DNA from 4 places in the Streptomyces sp. NBC_00212 genome. Region 4 is predicted to be linked to each of the others. Evidence: riboswitches for the same ligand, from Rfam matches in the RefSeq annotation. Region 4 holds a riboswitch; each other region holds the start of a gene.
What was found. A riboswitch is a leader RNA that binds a small molecule or an ion and turns the genes downstream of it on or off. The one in region 4 is predicted to bind cobalamin.

Region 1 (3,688 bases), 6.2 Mb from region 4:
CGGTGCGGGCCATGACGATGTACACGCCGGAGGATCCGGCGCCGGAGATGAACTGCTTCACTCCGGTCAGCACGTAGTGGTCGCCGTCGCGTTCGGCGCGGGTGCGCAGGGCCGCCGCGTCCGATCCGGCGCCGGGTTCGGTGAGGCAGTAGCTGCCGAGGGTCTCGGCGGCGCAGAGGCCGGGCAGCCAGCGGTCGCGCTGGCCCTGGTCGCCGTACTGGTCGATCATCCAGGCGACCATGTTGTGGATGGAGAGGTAGCCGGCGATGGAGGGGCAGCCGGTGGCGAGGACCTCAAGGACGAGTACTCCGTCGGCGCGGCTGAGCCCGGAACCGCCGGATTCCTCGCGTACGTAGATCCCGGCGAGGCCGAGGCCGGCTGCGCGGCGCAGCACGTCGACGGGGAAGTGTTTGTCCTGGTCCCAGGTGATGGCGTGCGGGGCGAGCTGATCCTGGGCGAAGTCGAGGGTGACCTCGGCCAGGGCGAGCTGGTCCTTGGTGAGCAGGGTCGTGGTCACGCGGTCACCCCATCGTCGGGATGGTGAAGCTCGCGCCTTCCTTGACCCCGGAGGGCCAGCGCGAGGTGACGGTCTTGGTGCGGGTGTAGAAGCGGACGGCGTCCGGGCCGTGCTGGTTCAGGTCGCCGAAGCCGGAGCGCTTCCAGCCGCCGAAGGTGTGGTAAGCCACCGGGACCGGGATGGGCACGTTGACGCCGACCATGCCGGTGTTGACCCGGCGGGTGAAGTCGCGGGCGGTGTCGCCGTCGCGGGTGAAGAGGGCGACGCCGTTGCCGTACGGGTGCTCACTGGGCAGCCGCAGGGCCTCCTCGTAGTCGGCGGCGCGGACCACGCACAGCACCGGGCCGAAGATCTCCTCGCGGTAGATCCGCATGTTCGGCGAGACCCGGTCGAAGAGCGAGGCTCCGGCGAAGAAGCCGGACTCGCTCCCGGGCAGGGTGAACCCGCGTCCGTCCACGACGAGTTGGGCGCCTTCGGTGACGCCGATGTCGACATAGCGGTTGACCCGGTCAAGGGCGTCGCGGCTCACCAGCGGGCCGAAGTCGGCGTCCGGGTCGTCGGAGCGGCCGATGCGCAGGGTGGCGATGCAGTCCTTGAGCCGCTCGACCAGGGCGTCGGCGGTCTCCTCGCCGACCGGTACGGCGACCGAGATCGCCATGCAGCGCTCCCCCGCCGAGCCGTAGCCCGCGCCGATGAGCGCGTCCACGGCCTGGTCGAGGTCGGCGTCCGGCATCACGATCATGTGGTTCTTGGCGCCGCCGAAGCACTGGGCGCGCTTGCCGTGGGCGGCGGCGGTCGCGTAGATGTGCGCGGCGATCGGGGTGGACCCGACGAAGCCGAGGGCTTGGACCCGCGGGTCTTCGAGGAGGGTGTCGACGGCTTCCTTGCCGCCGTTGACGACGTTCAGGACGCCCGGCGGCAGACCGGCCTCAAGGAAGAGCTCGGCCAGGCGCAGCGGTACGGACGGGTCGCGCTCGGACGGCTTGAGGATGAAGGCGTTGCCGCAGGCCAGGGCGGGTGCGGCCTTCCACAGCGGGATCATCGCCGGGAAGTTGAACGGGGTGATGCCGGCGACGACGCCGAGCGGGCTGCGCAGCGAGTGCACGTCGATGCCGGTGCCCGCGTTGTCGGTGAACTCTCCCTTGAGCAGATGCGGGATCCCGGCCGCGAACTCGACGACTTCCAGGCCGCGTTGGATGTCGCCGTGCGCGTCGGCGACGGTCTTTCCGTGCTCGGACGAGAGCAGCCGGGCCAGTGACTCCCGTTCACCTTCGACGAGTTGGAGGAATCGCAGCATGACGCGGGCGCGTCGCTGCGGGTTCCACTGGCCCCATGCGACCTGCGCCTCCGCGGCGTCGGCGATCGCCGCCTCGGTGTCGGCGCGTCCCGCGAGGGGGACCCTGGCCTGCACCGCGCCGGTGTTGGGGTCGTACACGTCGGCGTAGCCGCCGGAGGTTCCGGAGGTGTGCTTTCCGCCGATGAAGTGGGTGAGTTCACGGACCATGGAAACCTGCTCTCGTCAGGTGGGCTCCGAGGAGGCGCGGCTTGGCGGCGGCGCGGCACCGATCGGGGTGCGCACCGCTGGACAAGGCGCGGGACAGCGAAGGACGAATGCCTTCGGCGAGTTACGAACGCGCGGCCACAGCCGCGCACTTCGGGTACTCCGCCGGATCACCAGGGCCGTGGTCACGTACCGGTGCCATGCGTGTCTTCTCCATCCTCGTGGACAACACGGAACACCCCACGGCCGGTATCCTGACTCCCGGATCAGCGCGCGTCGCCCGCCTTCCCGACGTGCTGGCACGTCAGTGGCGTACTGCTCGGCGACACACTCCCCGGTCACAGTGGCGGGACCGCGCCGGATTCACACCGGCTTCCCTGCACCGCGGGCTTACCCACGAACATATAGTTGGACGTCCTAGTAAGTCCACCCCGTCCCTCACTCATTGCGCAGTGGACACGGTCCGCCGGCCGGGTCCGGTGTAGGAGCCCAGCGGGCGGATGAGTGCGTTGTGGGCCGGTTGCTCGGTGATGCGGGCGGCTCATCCGGTGATGCGGCTCATCACGAAGATCGGGGTGAACGTCGGGATGCCGGAACCCATGAGGTGGTACGCGAGTCCGGCCGGGTAATCGATGTTGGGGCGGATGCCCTTGCGGCAGAAACGCGACCTCCTCGAACGAGCACCGGGCGGCGAGGTCCTGGACCGGGTAGCTGCGGTACGTAAGGGAGTTGGTCACGAGCCCCGCCTGCTGTTCCTGTCGCCGTGGCTGACGGAGGGTCAGCGAGCCTTCCAACTCGCCGCACAAATCGCCCTGTTGGAGCATGGGCCGCTCCTGGACCGCCTTGTCGACGCGGCTGGACTGACACCTGCCCGCTGTGGATGGCGTACGCGGCGTTCTCCTCCCCGGCCGCATCCTCACCCAGGTCGCCGAAATGCCCGACGGGAAGCGCTACTTCCGGGTCGCGCGGACCGTCACCCGGAGCGGGGCCGGGCATCGTCGCCGCGCGCCGAGTTCGCCATCGCCCTGGGCTGCGAACTGCGCCACGCGCACCGCTTGGTCTACGAGCGGAGGGCGTCGCCCTGGACTACCCCCGGGCGGCGACCCCGATCGGGCTCGGCTGCCTCATCTGCGGACGCCGCGACTGCGCCCAGCGGGCCCGGCCCCCGGCCGGCGGGCGGCTGGCCGTCGAACCTGACCGGCGTACGTACGTGCCGTATCCGGTGGAGACTTCGGGCTACTCCTGACGGGCCATCAGCCGATGGCGGACTGCTCCCCGGCCACCGGGTAGGGGACGAAAGTGCTGCTGTTCTCGTCGACGGCCAACCGGCGGTCCAACGGCGGTACGGCCCGCTGAGGGCAGTCCGTGCGTTCGCAGAGGCGGCAGCCCATGCCGATGGGGACGGCGGCGGAGGTGTTGTCGAGGTCGAGGCCGTCGGAGTAGACCAGCCGTGCGGCGTGCCGGATCTCGCAGCCGAGGCCGATGGCGAAGGTCTTGCCCGGCTCGCCCCAGCCGCCCCGGTGCCGGGAGATCGCGCGGGCGGTCCACAGATAGCGCTGGCCGTCCGGCATGGCGGCGACCTGGACGTGGATGCGGCCGGGCGCGGCGAACGCCTCGTACACGTTCCACAGCGGGCAGGTGCCGCCGGCCCGCGAGAAGTGGAAGGCGGT
Region 2 (3,688 bases), 420 kb from region 4:
GGAGTCCCGCGGCCGGCCCCGGAAACGTAACATTCCACCCCCCTCGCCCCGCCACCGGAATTCGTGCCCGGCAGACTGACCCCCATGAACCAGACCGCCGGCACCACCCGCATCGGCCTCCTCGGCACCGGCCCCTGGGCCGTCGCCACGCACGCCCCGGCGCTCGCCGCGCACCCCGGCGTCGACTTCGTAGGTGTGTGGGGGCGGCGGCCCGAGGCAGCGGCCGCGCTCGCGGAGCAGCACGGGGTCGCGGTGTACGAGGACGCCGACGCGCTGTTCGCGGACTGCGACGCCGTCGCCTTCGCGCTGCCGCCGGACGTCCAGGCGCCGCTGGCGATGCGGGCCGCCGGGGCGGGCTGCCACCTGCTCCTGGACAAGCCGGTCGCGACGAGCGTGGCGGGCGCCCGCGAGCTGGCCGACGCGGCCGAGCGAGCCCGGGTCGCCTCCGTCGTCTTCTTCACGCTGCGGTTCGCGAAGGAGACCGCCGCGTGGCTGGCCCAACAGGCCGCCGTGGACGGCTGGTTCAGCGGCCGCGCCCAGTGGTACGGGTCGCTGTTCACTCCGGGCGCCGAGCGCGGCCCGTACGCCGCCTCGCCCTGGCGGGGTGAGAAGGGCGCGCTCTGGGACGTCGGCCCGCACGCGCTCGCCGTGCTGACCCGGGTGCTCGGCGAGGTGACCGCGCTGACGGCCGCACCCGGCCCCGGCGACACCGCCCACCTGATCCTGCGTCACGCCTCGGGCGCCTCCAGCACCGCCGACCTGAGCTTCACGGCGCCCCCGGCGGCCGCGGGCGTCGAGGTCTCGGTGCTGGGTGAGGCGGGCCGGGCGGTCATGCCGGGGTGGGGCGGCGCGCTTGACGCGTTCGGCGCGGCGCTTGACGCGCTCCTCGAAGCGGCCCGCACTGGGGTGCCACACCCTTGCGACGTACGGTTCGGGGCGCGGGTGACCGAGCTCCTGGCGGACGCCGAGGCCCAGCTGGACCGGGGTTAGCCCGACCCGCGTTACCGCGACAGAGCGTCGCGCACGGCCTCGTCGGTCCGGGCCACCAGCGCCGTCCCGTCGTCCGCCGTGATGATCGGCCGCTGGATCAGCTTGGGGTGCTCGGCGAGCGCGGAAACCCAGCGCTCGCGGGAGTCCGCGTCACGCGGCCAGTCCTTGACGCCGAGCTCCTTCGCGGCGGCCTCCTGCGTGCGCGTGATGTCCCACGGTTCGAGGCCGAGCCGGTCGAGCACGGCCCGGATCTCGTCGGGCGAGGGCACGTCTTCGAGGTAGCGGCGCACCGTGTACTCGGCGCCCTCCGCGTCCAGCAGGTCCACCGCGCTGCGGCACTTCGAACAGGCCGGGTTGATCCAGATCTCCATGGCCGCCAGGCTACCCGCGATCCGCCCCCCAAAGCCCGGCTGGCCAGGGCCGATTGTCAGTGCCTCCCAGTAAAATTGAGTCAGTAAGTGAGGGTTCCCGACTGCCCAGGAGGATGCCCATGACCGCTGCCGTACTCACCTCGCACGCCCCGAAACAGTTGTCCCTCAAGCCTCTTCACAAGGTGCCGCTGCCCGCCGGGCGTCCGCGCGTGTGGTACGAGTCCCACAACCGGCGTCTGAAGGCCATGCGCCTGGCCATCGCCCTGCTCGACACGGGGGTGTACCGGCCGGAGCAGGCGCCCGACCGCAAGATACGCACCGTGGCCGCGCTCATCGGAGTGCGCCCGCCGTCGGAGACGACCTGCCGGATGGTGCGCGCGCTGATCTACGACGGGCGCTGAGCCCCGCACCACGGCCCGGGTCATGCCCCCGCGATGCCGGGAGACGTGACCCGGGTCCGCCCCGGGGCGTCCGGTGGGCCGAGCCCCCGTGCCCCGTGTGATCTTCGATACCCGCACGGGGGTGCGGTTGGGCAGGCAACTCCCCAGCGTCTAGGGTGACGGCGCCGTGGTGTTCGGGAATTCCGGTGCGAAACCGGAGCGGCCCTCGCCACTGTGATCGGGTTCCCCGGGTTCCGGGGAGCCGCCGTCCCCTCGCGACGCCACTGGCCAGGATCCACCTGCCCGGGAAGGCCGGGACCAAGGCACCCGCCCGTCAGCCAGGAGACCGGCCGCGGCATCTCACGAAGTGATCCACGAGGTGCTGGAGCGTGACCCGCATGACCCTGCCCGTTCGCACGTCCCCCGAGACGGGCGCCCCCGCCGCGCCGTCCTTCCACTGGCGGCGCGAGGACACCGTCCGCACCGCCGTCCTGCTCGCGGTGATAGCCGCCCTCCATGTCGTCGCCTTCGGCGTCCTGTTCCTGCTCGTGGCCCCCGAGCACTACGCGGTCGGCACCAAGACGTACGGCATAGGCCTCGGCATCACCGCGTACACCCTCGGCATGCGGCACGCCTTCGACGCCGACCACATCGCGGCCATCGACAACACCACCCGCAAGCTGATGGCCGACGGCAAGCGGCCGGTGTCCGTGGGCTTCTGGTTCGCGCTCGGCCACTCCAGCGTGGTCGTGGTCCTCACGGCGCTGGTGGCGGGCGGTGCCCAGCTCGCGGGCACGCTGATGAACGAGGACTCCACCACCCACCAGGTGATGGGCGTGGTAGGAACGACGGCCTCCGGTTCCTTCCTCTATCTCATTGCGGCGCTCAACCTGGTCGCCCTGTTCGGCATCCTGAAGGTGTTCCGGGCAATGCGCGCGGGTGCGTACGACGAGAAGGAGCTCGAAGCGCACCTGGACTCGCGGGGCTTCATGAACCGCATCCTGGGCCGCTTCACCAAGTCCATCTCGCGGCCCGGCCAGATGTTCCCGCTCGGCTTCCTCTTCGGCCTCGGCTTCGACACCGCGACCGAGGTCACCCTGATGGTGATGGCCGGCACGGGCGCCGCCGCCGGACTGCCCTGGTACGCGATCCTGTGCCTGCCGCTGCTGTTCGCCGCCGGGATGAGCCTGTTCGACACCCTCGACGGCACGTTCATGAACTTCGCCTATCAGTGGGCCTTCTCGAACCCGGTCCGCAAGGTCTACTACAACCTCACCATCACCGGCCTGTCGATCGCGGTGGCCTTCTTCATCGGCACCATCGAGCTGGTCGGCGTCCTGCACGAGAAGCTCGACCTCACCGACCCGGTCAGCGGCTGGATCGCCGGCCTCGACCTGGACAACGTCGGCTTCGTCATCGTCGGCCTGTTCGTGGTGGTGTGGGCGGCCGCGCTGGCGTACTGGCGGCTGGGCAAGGTCGAGCAGAAATGGGCGGCGGGCTCGGGCGCGTGAGGGGCTGCCCTTGTGCGCACCCCCGTGCGGCCCCCGCCCGAGAGGGCCCGTTCACGCACCCTCCCGCGGCCCCGGCACTCCTGCCCGGTCGTTCTGCAGCGTCCACAACTCCCTGAACAGGCCTTCTGCGGCGACGAGTTGGTCGAAGGTGCCCTCCTGGATGACCCGGCCCCGGTCGAGGACGACGATGCGGTCCGCGACCGCGACGTTCGCGAGGCGGTGGGTCACCAGGACCACCGCCCGGTCGCGGGCGACCGTCCGCAGGCCGGTGAAGATGCGGTGCTCGGCGCGCTCGTCGAGCGCGCTCGTCGGCTCGTCCATCACCAGCAGTCCGGCCGGACGGTGGAAGGCCCGCGCGATCGCGATCCGCTGCCACTGCCCGCCGGACAGCTCCACACCCCCGAACCACTCCCGCGCGAGCAGCGTGTCGAGCCCG
Region 3 (3,688 bases), 6.0 Mb from region 4:
GGCTGAAGGTGACCTCCTGCGCGTACGCGAAGTCCCCGGTGATCGTCGGATATCCGCCCTCGCCCCGGCCGAACCAGGTGCCCAGCAGGCCGGTCACGGGCGCGAGCAGGGCGTGCGGGGCAGGCGCCTCGTCGGGCCGGTGGCCGTCGGGGTAGGGGTAGTCCGGTGCGGGGTCGAACACGATGTGCGCTCCTGAGGTCGGGGCCGATGCCAGACGGAAGCCTAGGGGGTCGATCCTCCGCAGGTCCCGCTCCACCGCCCGTCGCTCCTGCTCAGGTAGGGCCTGGTCGGCCCGTGTGGTGGATGTCGGGCCAAGGGCCCGGCGCTATCGTCGAGTGCGGTCGGCGAGCGACGGGGAAGGGCTCACATGGTGCGCGTACGGACGGTCGCCCGAGCGGCGGCGATCGGGATGGCTCTGGCATTGACCGTCGGCGCGGCCGGGGCGGCGCCCGCCGCCGGGCCGGGGGCCCTCGACGGGGTGTGGCGCATGGACGGCTACGGCACTGTGGTGACGATCGCGAGCGGGAAGCTCACGACGTACGACACCACCCGCGTCAGCTGCCTGCCGGGTGCCGTCACGGCCGAGCAGGTCGGCAGTCCGGGCCCGGGCGGAGCGACCCGCTTCGGCGAGGGCTCGGTCGGTTCGATGACCCTCACGCCGGAGGGGCGGGGGCACGCGGTCCTCGCGCCGGACGACGCGGCCGGCGTACGTCATCTGGAACGGCTGCCCGCGCTGCCGCAACCGTGCGGGAAGCCCGCCGAGGAGGGGCCGCTCGCCGTGTTCGACCGGTTCTGGGCCACCTTCGCGGAGAACTACCCCTTCTTCGCCGCCAAGGGCATCGACTGGCGGGCAGCCAGGGACCGATACCGCCCGCTCGTCACACCGACCACCACCGACGCGCGCCTCCAGCAGATCCTCACCGACATGATCCGCCCGCTGAACGACGCCCACACGGGCCTCGTCCACGGGGGCAGGACCGTCTACTTCGGTCTGCGGCCCGGCACCAGGGTGCCGACGCCGAACCTGCGAGCGCGCGCGGCAGACGCCGTCACCCACCAACTCGTCGCCCCGGCACGGACGTTCGCCCAGGGCAAGCTCGTGGTGGGTCAACTGCCGCACCACATTGGCTACTTGAGGATCGATTCCTTCGACGGGTACGTCGACGGGGACGACTTCCAGCGACAAGTCGCCGAACTCGACCGCGCTCTGGACGCGTTGCTCACGCCCGGTGCCGCCGCAGGATCCGATCCACTGGGCGGCCTCGTGATCGACGTTCGGCTCAACGGAGGCGGCTCCGACGCGCTCGGCCTGCGGATCGCCTCGCGGCTCACCGACCGCGCGTACACGGCGTACCGCAAGGTGGCCCGCAACGACCCCGACGACCCGGTCCGCTTCACCCGCCCCCAGCCGATCGTGGTGCACCCCGCCACGGCCCCGCGCTGGACCGGGCCGGTCGCCCTGCTCACGAGCGGCAGTTCCGTCAGCGCGGCGGAGACGTTCACGCAGGCACTGATGGGCCGTGACCCCGAGGTGACGCGGATCGGCGAGAACACCCAGGGCGTCTTCTCGGACGTCATGTTCCGCCCCCTGTCGAAGGACTGGGCGGTCATCCTGCCCAACGAGAAGTACCTCGATCAGGACGGCCGCTCCTTCGACGGCCCGGGCATCCCGCCCCGGTTGCGCACCCCCGTCTTCACCGAGGACGACCTCAGCCACGGGCGGGACTCGGCACTGACGCTGGCCCGCCGGGTGCTCTCCCGCGGCAATTGAAGCCCTCCCCGTTGCCGTGGTGGGGCGCCGCGTGCCGCAGCTCACCGTCCGGTATACGGAAACGTGGTTTCCGGGTCGCCGGTCGAGCGCATAGGGTGCGAACGCAGCTGGTTCGCCCCGTCCGCCAGGCGGGATGCGTCGTAAGAGGGAACCCGGTGGGAATCCGGGACTGCCCCGCAGCGGTGAGCGGGAACGACCGCCGTCATACGCACTGGGCCCGGCCGGGCCTGGGAAGCGACGGCCAGTAGATGCCTCAAAGAGCACGAGGCGTGCCCGCGAGTCCGAAGACCTGCCACTGCCCGTGTGCGACCGTTCGCGCACGGAGATCCCGGTGACCTCGTGGGCGGGTCGGCGTACGCACCAGCGGCAGCGGCACACACCGCGGCCCCGGTCCGTCGTCCCTTCGCGCCTTCGTCCCGTTCCGGGGTCCGCTCCACCGAAGAGCTCGCGAAGGAGAGTCTCGTGACGACCAAGCCCGCAACCGCGGCAGCACACGCCACCGTGTACGGCTACCCCCGCCAAGGCCCCAACCGGGAACTCAAGAAGGCGATCGAGGGCTACTGGAAGGGCCGTGTCGGCGCGCCCGAACTCCGGCGCACCGCCGCCGAACTGCGGGCGGCCACCTGGCGGCAGCTCGCCGAGGCGGGCGTCCACGAGGTGCCGACCGGTGACTTCTCGTACTACGACCACGTCCTGGACACCAGCGTCATGGTGGGGGCCGTCCCCGACCGCCACCGCGAGGCCGTCGCGGCCGACGCCCTGGACGGCTACTTCGCCATGGCGCGCGGCACCCAGGACGTGGCGCCGCTGGAAATGACCAAGTGGTTCGACACCAACTACCATTATTTGGTACCGGAGTTGGGGCCGGACACCGTCTTCGGCGCCGACTCCTCCAAGCAGGTCGGTGAGCTGACTGAGGCCCTCGCGCTCGGGCTCGCCGCGCGTCCCGTGCTCGTGGGACCGGTGACCTACCTGCTGCTCGCCAAGCCCGCGCCCGGCGTGGCCGCCGACTTCGAACCGCTGACCCTGCTCGACCGACTGCTCCCGGTGTACGCGCGGGTGCTGGCCGATCTGCGGGCGGCCGGAGCCCAGTGGGTGCAGCTGGACGAGCCCGCGCTCGTCCAGGACCGCACTCCCGCCGAACTGAACGCCGTCGCCCGCGCCTACCGCGAGCTCGGCTCACTCACCGACCGCCCGAAGCTCCTGGTCGCCTCCTACTTCGACCGGCTCGGCGAGGCCCTGCCGGTCCTCGCCAAGGCGCCGGTCGACGGGCTCGCCCTGGACTTCACCGGTCCCGCGGCCGCCAACCTCGACGAGCTCGCCGCGGTCGGCGGCCTGCCCGGCAAGCGGCTCGTCGCCGGGGTCGTGGACGGGCGCAACGTGTGGATCAACGACCTGGAGAAGTCGCTCACCACGCTGGCCACGCTGCTCGGTCTCGCCGATCGTGTGGACGTGGCCGCCTCCTGCTCGCTGCTGCACGTCCCGCTGGACGCGGCCGCCGAACGCGGCATCGAGCCGCAGATCGCGCGCTGGCTCGCCTTCGCCCGCCAGAAGACGGCCGAGGTCGTGACACTGGCCCGCGGCCTGTCCGGCGGCACCGGCGCGATCACGGCCGAACTGGCCGCGAACCGGGCCGACTTGGCCTCCCGCGCCGGTTCGGCCATCACCCGCGATCCGGCCGTACGCGCCCGGACCTCCGCCGTCACCGAGGCAGACGCCCGGCGTACCCAGCCGTACTCCGAACGGTCCGCCGCCCAGCGCGCCCACCTGCGCCTGCCGCCGCTGCCCACGACGACGATCGGCTCGTTCCCGCAGACCGGCGAACTCCGCACCGCCCGCGCCGACTTGCGGGCCGGGCGGATCGGCACGGCCGCGTACGAGGAGCGCATCGAGGCCGAGATCCGCGAGGTGGTCTCC
Region 4 (3,688 bases):
CACGAACCGGCGGCCCGCCGCCCGCGCGACCTGCTCAAGGAACCGGCGCCGGAACCCGTCGCTCTCCAGGGAGCCGTGCCAGTGGGTGCCCCAGACGGAGCCCACATGGCATCCGTCCAAGAAGGCTTCTCCGCCGAGGACTTGGGCCACGCCGTGGTGGATCTCGTACCCCTCGACGGGTTCCCCCAGGGCCTCGCCGACGGGCCGCGCCAGGGTCTTCTCGGCGGCGAACCGCACCCGTACCGGAAGGAGGCCGAGCCCGGTGACCGAGCCCGCCCTCGACTCGACCTCGTCCTCGATGTGCTCGCCGAGCAGCTGGAACCCGCCGCAGATGCCGAGCACCGGGCGGCCCCCGGCGGCCCTGCGGGCCAGCTCCGCCGCGAGGCCGCGCTCGCGCAGCCACTCAAGGGCGCGGACCGTGCCGCGCGTGCCCGGCACCACCACGAGGTCCGCGTCGATGAGCTCCTCGGGCCGGTCCACGAACCGCACGACCACGCCGGGCTCGGCCGCGAGCGCGTCCACGTCGGTGAAGTTGGACATCAGCGGAACGGCGCAGACGGCGACCCGCAGCACGTCCTCGCCGACCGGCGGCGTCACCACGGACTCCCGCACGGCGCCGCGCAGGGAGACCCGGAGCCCGTCCTCCTCGTCGATGCCGAGGCCGTGGGCGTACGGCAGGATCCCGTAGGTGTGCCGTCCGGTGAGGCCGCGCAGCATCTCGATGCCCGGCTCCAGGAGCGTCACGTCGCCCCGGAACTTGTTGACGACGTAGCCGGCGACCAGCGCCTGGTCCTCGGGGGCGAGCAGCGCCGTCGTCCCGAAGAACGAGGCGAAGACGCCGCCCCGGTCGATGTCGCCGACCACGACGACGGGCAGCCGCGCGGCCCGCGCGATGCCCATGTTGACGATGTCGGTACGCCGCAGATTGATCTCGGCCGGGCTGCCCGCCCCCTCGCAGATCACGGCGTCATACGTGCCCCGAAGCTCCTCCAGGCACTCCAGGACGGTGCCGAGCAGCGCCTGCCGGTGCCCCCCGTGCAGCGTCTTCCCCGAGGACGGGCCCCCGGACCCGCCGAAGAACCCGCGCGCGCTCATCTCGCCCACCGGCTTGCCCATGAGCACGACCTGGCTGGAGCGGTCGCTGCCCGGCTTGAGCAGCACCGGGTTCATGAGCGCGCTCGGCTCCACGCGCGCCGCCTGCGCCTGCATCGCCTGCGCCCGGCCGATCTCCGCGCCCTCGCGCGTCACGAACGAGTTCAGCGACATGTTCTGCCCCTTGAAGGGCGCGACCTTGACGCCCTGGCGCACCAGCCAGCGGCAGATCCCGGCCGTGACGACGCTCTTGCCGGCGTCCGAGGTCGTGCCCGCGATCAGCAGCCCGCCACCCATGTACGTCCCTTCCTCACAGCGGCCCTCGTCGCGACGGAGGCGGCCAGCGTCAGCCAGCCCACCCTGCGCGAGAGCCGTACCGCCCGTTCGATGTCCGCGACGCCGACGGCCCGCCCCGAGCCGTTCAGGACCGGCCGGTGCTCGACGCGTCCGGCGTAGGAGAGAGTGCCGCCGAGCCGTACGCCGAGCGCCCCCGCGAACGCGGCCTCGACCGGGCCCGCGTTGGGGCTCGGGTGCCCCGCCGCATCCGCGCGCCAGGCCCGTACCGCGCCCTTGGTGTCCGGGCCCGCGAGCGCCGCGAGGACGGCGGTGAGGCGGGCGCCCGGCCAGCCCGCCACGTCGTCCAGGCGCGCCGAGGCCCAGCCGTACCTGCGGTACTTGGCCGACTTGTGCCCGACCATCGCGTCCAGCGTGTTGACCGCTCGGAAGCCCACGAGGCCGGGCACGCCCGCGAGCGCGCCCCACACCAGGGCGCCGACGACCGCGTCCGAGGTGTTCTCGGCGACCGACTCGACGACGGCCCGCGCGATGCCGTCCGCGTCCAGGGACTGCGGGTCGCGCCCGCACAGGTGCGGCAGGCGCTCCCGGGCCACCTCCACGTCGCCCGCGGCCAGCGCCCCGCCGATGGCCCGTGCCTCGCGGCCGAGCGAGGTGCCGCCCACCACGGTCCAGGTGGCGGCGGCGGTCAGCGCGAGGGACGCGGCGGGACGGCCTCGTACGGCACGGGAAAGGAGCGCTGCCGCGCCCGCGGCGCCGCCCGCGCACACCAGGGTGTGCAGCGCGCCCCAGCCGCGGTGGTCACGCCACAGGGCGCGTTCGACGGCGCCGGCCGCGCGGCCGAACGCGGCGACCGGATGCCCGCGGCGTGGATCGCCGAGCAGGAGGTCGCCGAGGAGCCCGGCCGTGGCGCCGTAGGCGAAGGTGCGATCGGCCCGCATGCGCTCAGCCCGCCAGGGCGTCGCGGGTAGGGCCGGAGAGTCTCGACGGGCAGGCGCGCATGGCGGTATGTCCTCACTCAGGGTGTCCGCGCCCTGGTACGACGTGACCGGCGGTGAGAGTTCCTGGCTCGCGGGGATCATTCCCCGGTGACAGTGGCGGGACCGCGCCGGATTCGCACCGGCTTCCTCTGCTGCCGCCGTAGCTGGCCGGTGCAGTCCACCACGCTGCGAGAACACCCGTCAACTTGCTGTTGACCTGCGGCGGGGGAGAGTGCGCGGTGCCACACAGAACCGCCCTCCGGCACGGGCCGGAGGGCGGTTCGGGTGATGCCTGTGGGTCAGGCGACGATCAGATAGATCCCGTACGCGACGGCCGCCGCGCAGGCCGCGAAGCAGGCGTACGCACCGGTGCGGGCCAGCGCCACGTTGCCGGTGCCGGATGCCGCGGCCTCCCGCTTGGTGAGGCCGACGATGCCGAGGGTGAACAGGCCCACCAGGCCGACGGTCACCGCGAGGCTGACGCCGAAGACGGAGCCGAGAGCTGCCCAGTCGATGTGCATGAGGATTCCTTAGCTGTGCCGGAGAACCGGGGTCAGACCGTCGCCGGGGTGGGCGGGTCGGCAGGCGTCACCGGGGCCGGGGCCTGGATCGTGGCCTTGAGGTCGATGGCCGCGGCGGCCGCGGCGGTCGGCGGCGGGGTGACCGCGGCGATCGCGGTGGTGACGACACCGGCGGGCTCGGCCGCGGGGGCCTCGCCGATCTCGTCGGCGGTGACGTTGTGGTGGTCGACCGGCTGGCGGCGCGACAGCTTCCAGATGGTGCCCGAACCGGCGATCAGGAGGATCGCGACGGCGACGATGCCCCAGGTGCCCTGCTTGGTGAGGAACTCCGCGCCCGCGCCGACGAGTCCGGCGGCCGGCAGCGTCAGAACCCAGGCGACGGCCATCCGGGACGCGGTGGACCAGCGGACCACACCGCCCTTGCGGCCGACGCCCGCGCCCATCACGGAGCCCGAGCAGACCTGGGTGGTGGAGAGCGAGAAGCCGATGTGCGAGGAGGCCAGGATGACGGTGGCGGCGCCGGTCTGGGCGGCGAAGCCCTGCGGCGGGCGGAGCTCGGTCAGGCCCTTGCCCATGGTGCGGATGATGCGCCAGCCGCCGAGGTAGGTGCCCATCGCGATGGCCAGACCGGCCGAGACGATGACCCACAGCGGGGGGTTCGCGCCCGGGTGCAGCACACCGCCGGTGACCAGGGCGAGGGTGATGATGCCCATCGTCTTCTGGGCGTCGTTGGTGCCGTGGGCGAGCGAGACGAGGCCGGCCGAGGCGATCTGGCCCGCGCGGTAGCCCTTGGCGGTCGCC

Region 1: linked by a shared signal. The riboswitch ahead of OHA17_RS02605 (CoA-acylating methylmalonate-semialdehyde dehydrogenase) and the one ahead of OHA17_RS30350 (cobalamin biosynthesis protein) in region 4 are both predicted to bind cobalamin.
Region 2: linked by a shared signal. The riboswitch ahead of OHA17_RS28470 (HoxN/HupN/NixA family nickel/cobalt transporter) and the one ahead of OHA17_RS30350 (cobalamin biosynthesis protein) in region 4 are both predicted to bind cobalamin.
Region 3: linked by a shared signal. The riboswitch ahead of metE (5-methyltetrahydropteroyltriglutamate--homocysteine S-methyltransferase) and the one ahead of OHA17_RS30350 (cobalamin biosynthesis protein) in region 4 are both predicted to bind cobalamin.

The regions. Positions count from the first base shown of each region.
Region 1 covers NZ_CP108115.1:481,983-485,670, forward strand. The annotation lists gene OHA17_RS02600 (acyl-CoA dehydrogenase family protein) at 1-517, opposite strand, end outside; gene OHA17_RS02605 (CoA-acylating methylmalonate-semialdehyde dehydrogenase) at 522-2,021, opposite strand; cobalamin riboswitch at 2,245-2,431, opposite strand; partial or broken gene OHA17_RS02610 (citrate/2-methylcitrate synthase) at 2,461-2,676, opposite strand; partial or broken gene OHA17_RS02615 (short-chain fatty acyl-CoA regulator family protein) at 2,753-3,264, shown strand; gene OHA17_RS02620 (short-chain fatty acyl-CoA regulator family protein) at 3,272-3,688, opposite strand, start outside.
Region 2 covers NZ_CP108115.1:6,242,331-6,246,018, forward strand. The annotation lists gene OHA17_RS28455 (Gfo/Idh/MocA family protein) at 85-990, shown strand; gene OHA17_RS28460 (arsenate reductase family protein) at 1,002-1,361, opposite strand; gene OHA17_RS28465 (hypothetical protein) at 1,481-1,762, shown strand; cobalamin riboswitch at 1,913-2,111, shown strand; gene OHA17_RS28470 (HoxN/HupN/NixA family nickel/cobalt transporter) at 2,140-3,252, shown strand; gene OHA17_RS28475 (ABC transporter ATP-binding protein) at 3,304-3,688, opposite strand, start outside.
Region 3 covers NZ_CP108115.1:666,290-669,977, forward strand. The annotation lists gene OHA17_RS03500 (FABP family protein) at 1-181, opposite strand, end outside; gene OHA17_RS03505 (S41 family peptidase) at 368-1,771, shown strand; cobalamin riboswitch at 1,863-2,083, shown strand; gene metE (5-methyltetrahydropteroyltriglutamate--homocysteine S-methyltransferase) at 2,234-3,688, shown strand, end outside.
Region 4 covers NZ_CP108115.1:6,664,390-6,668,077, forward strand. The annotation lists gene OHA17_RS30345 (cobyric acid synthase) at 1-1,389, opposite strand, end outside; gene OHA17_RS30350 (cobalamin biosynthesis protein) at 1,371-2,327, opposite strand; cobalamin riboswitch at 2,424-2,565, opposite strand; gene OHA17_RS30355 (hypothetical protein) at 2,666-2,887, opposite strand; gene OHA17_RS30360 (anion permease) at 2,920-3,688, opposite strand, start outside.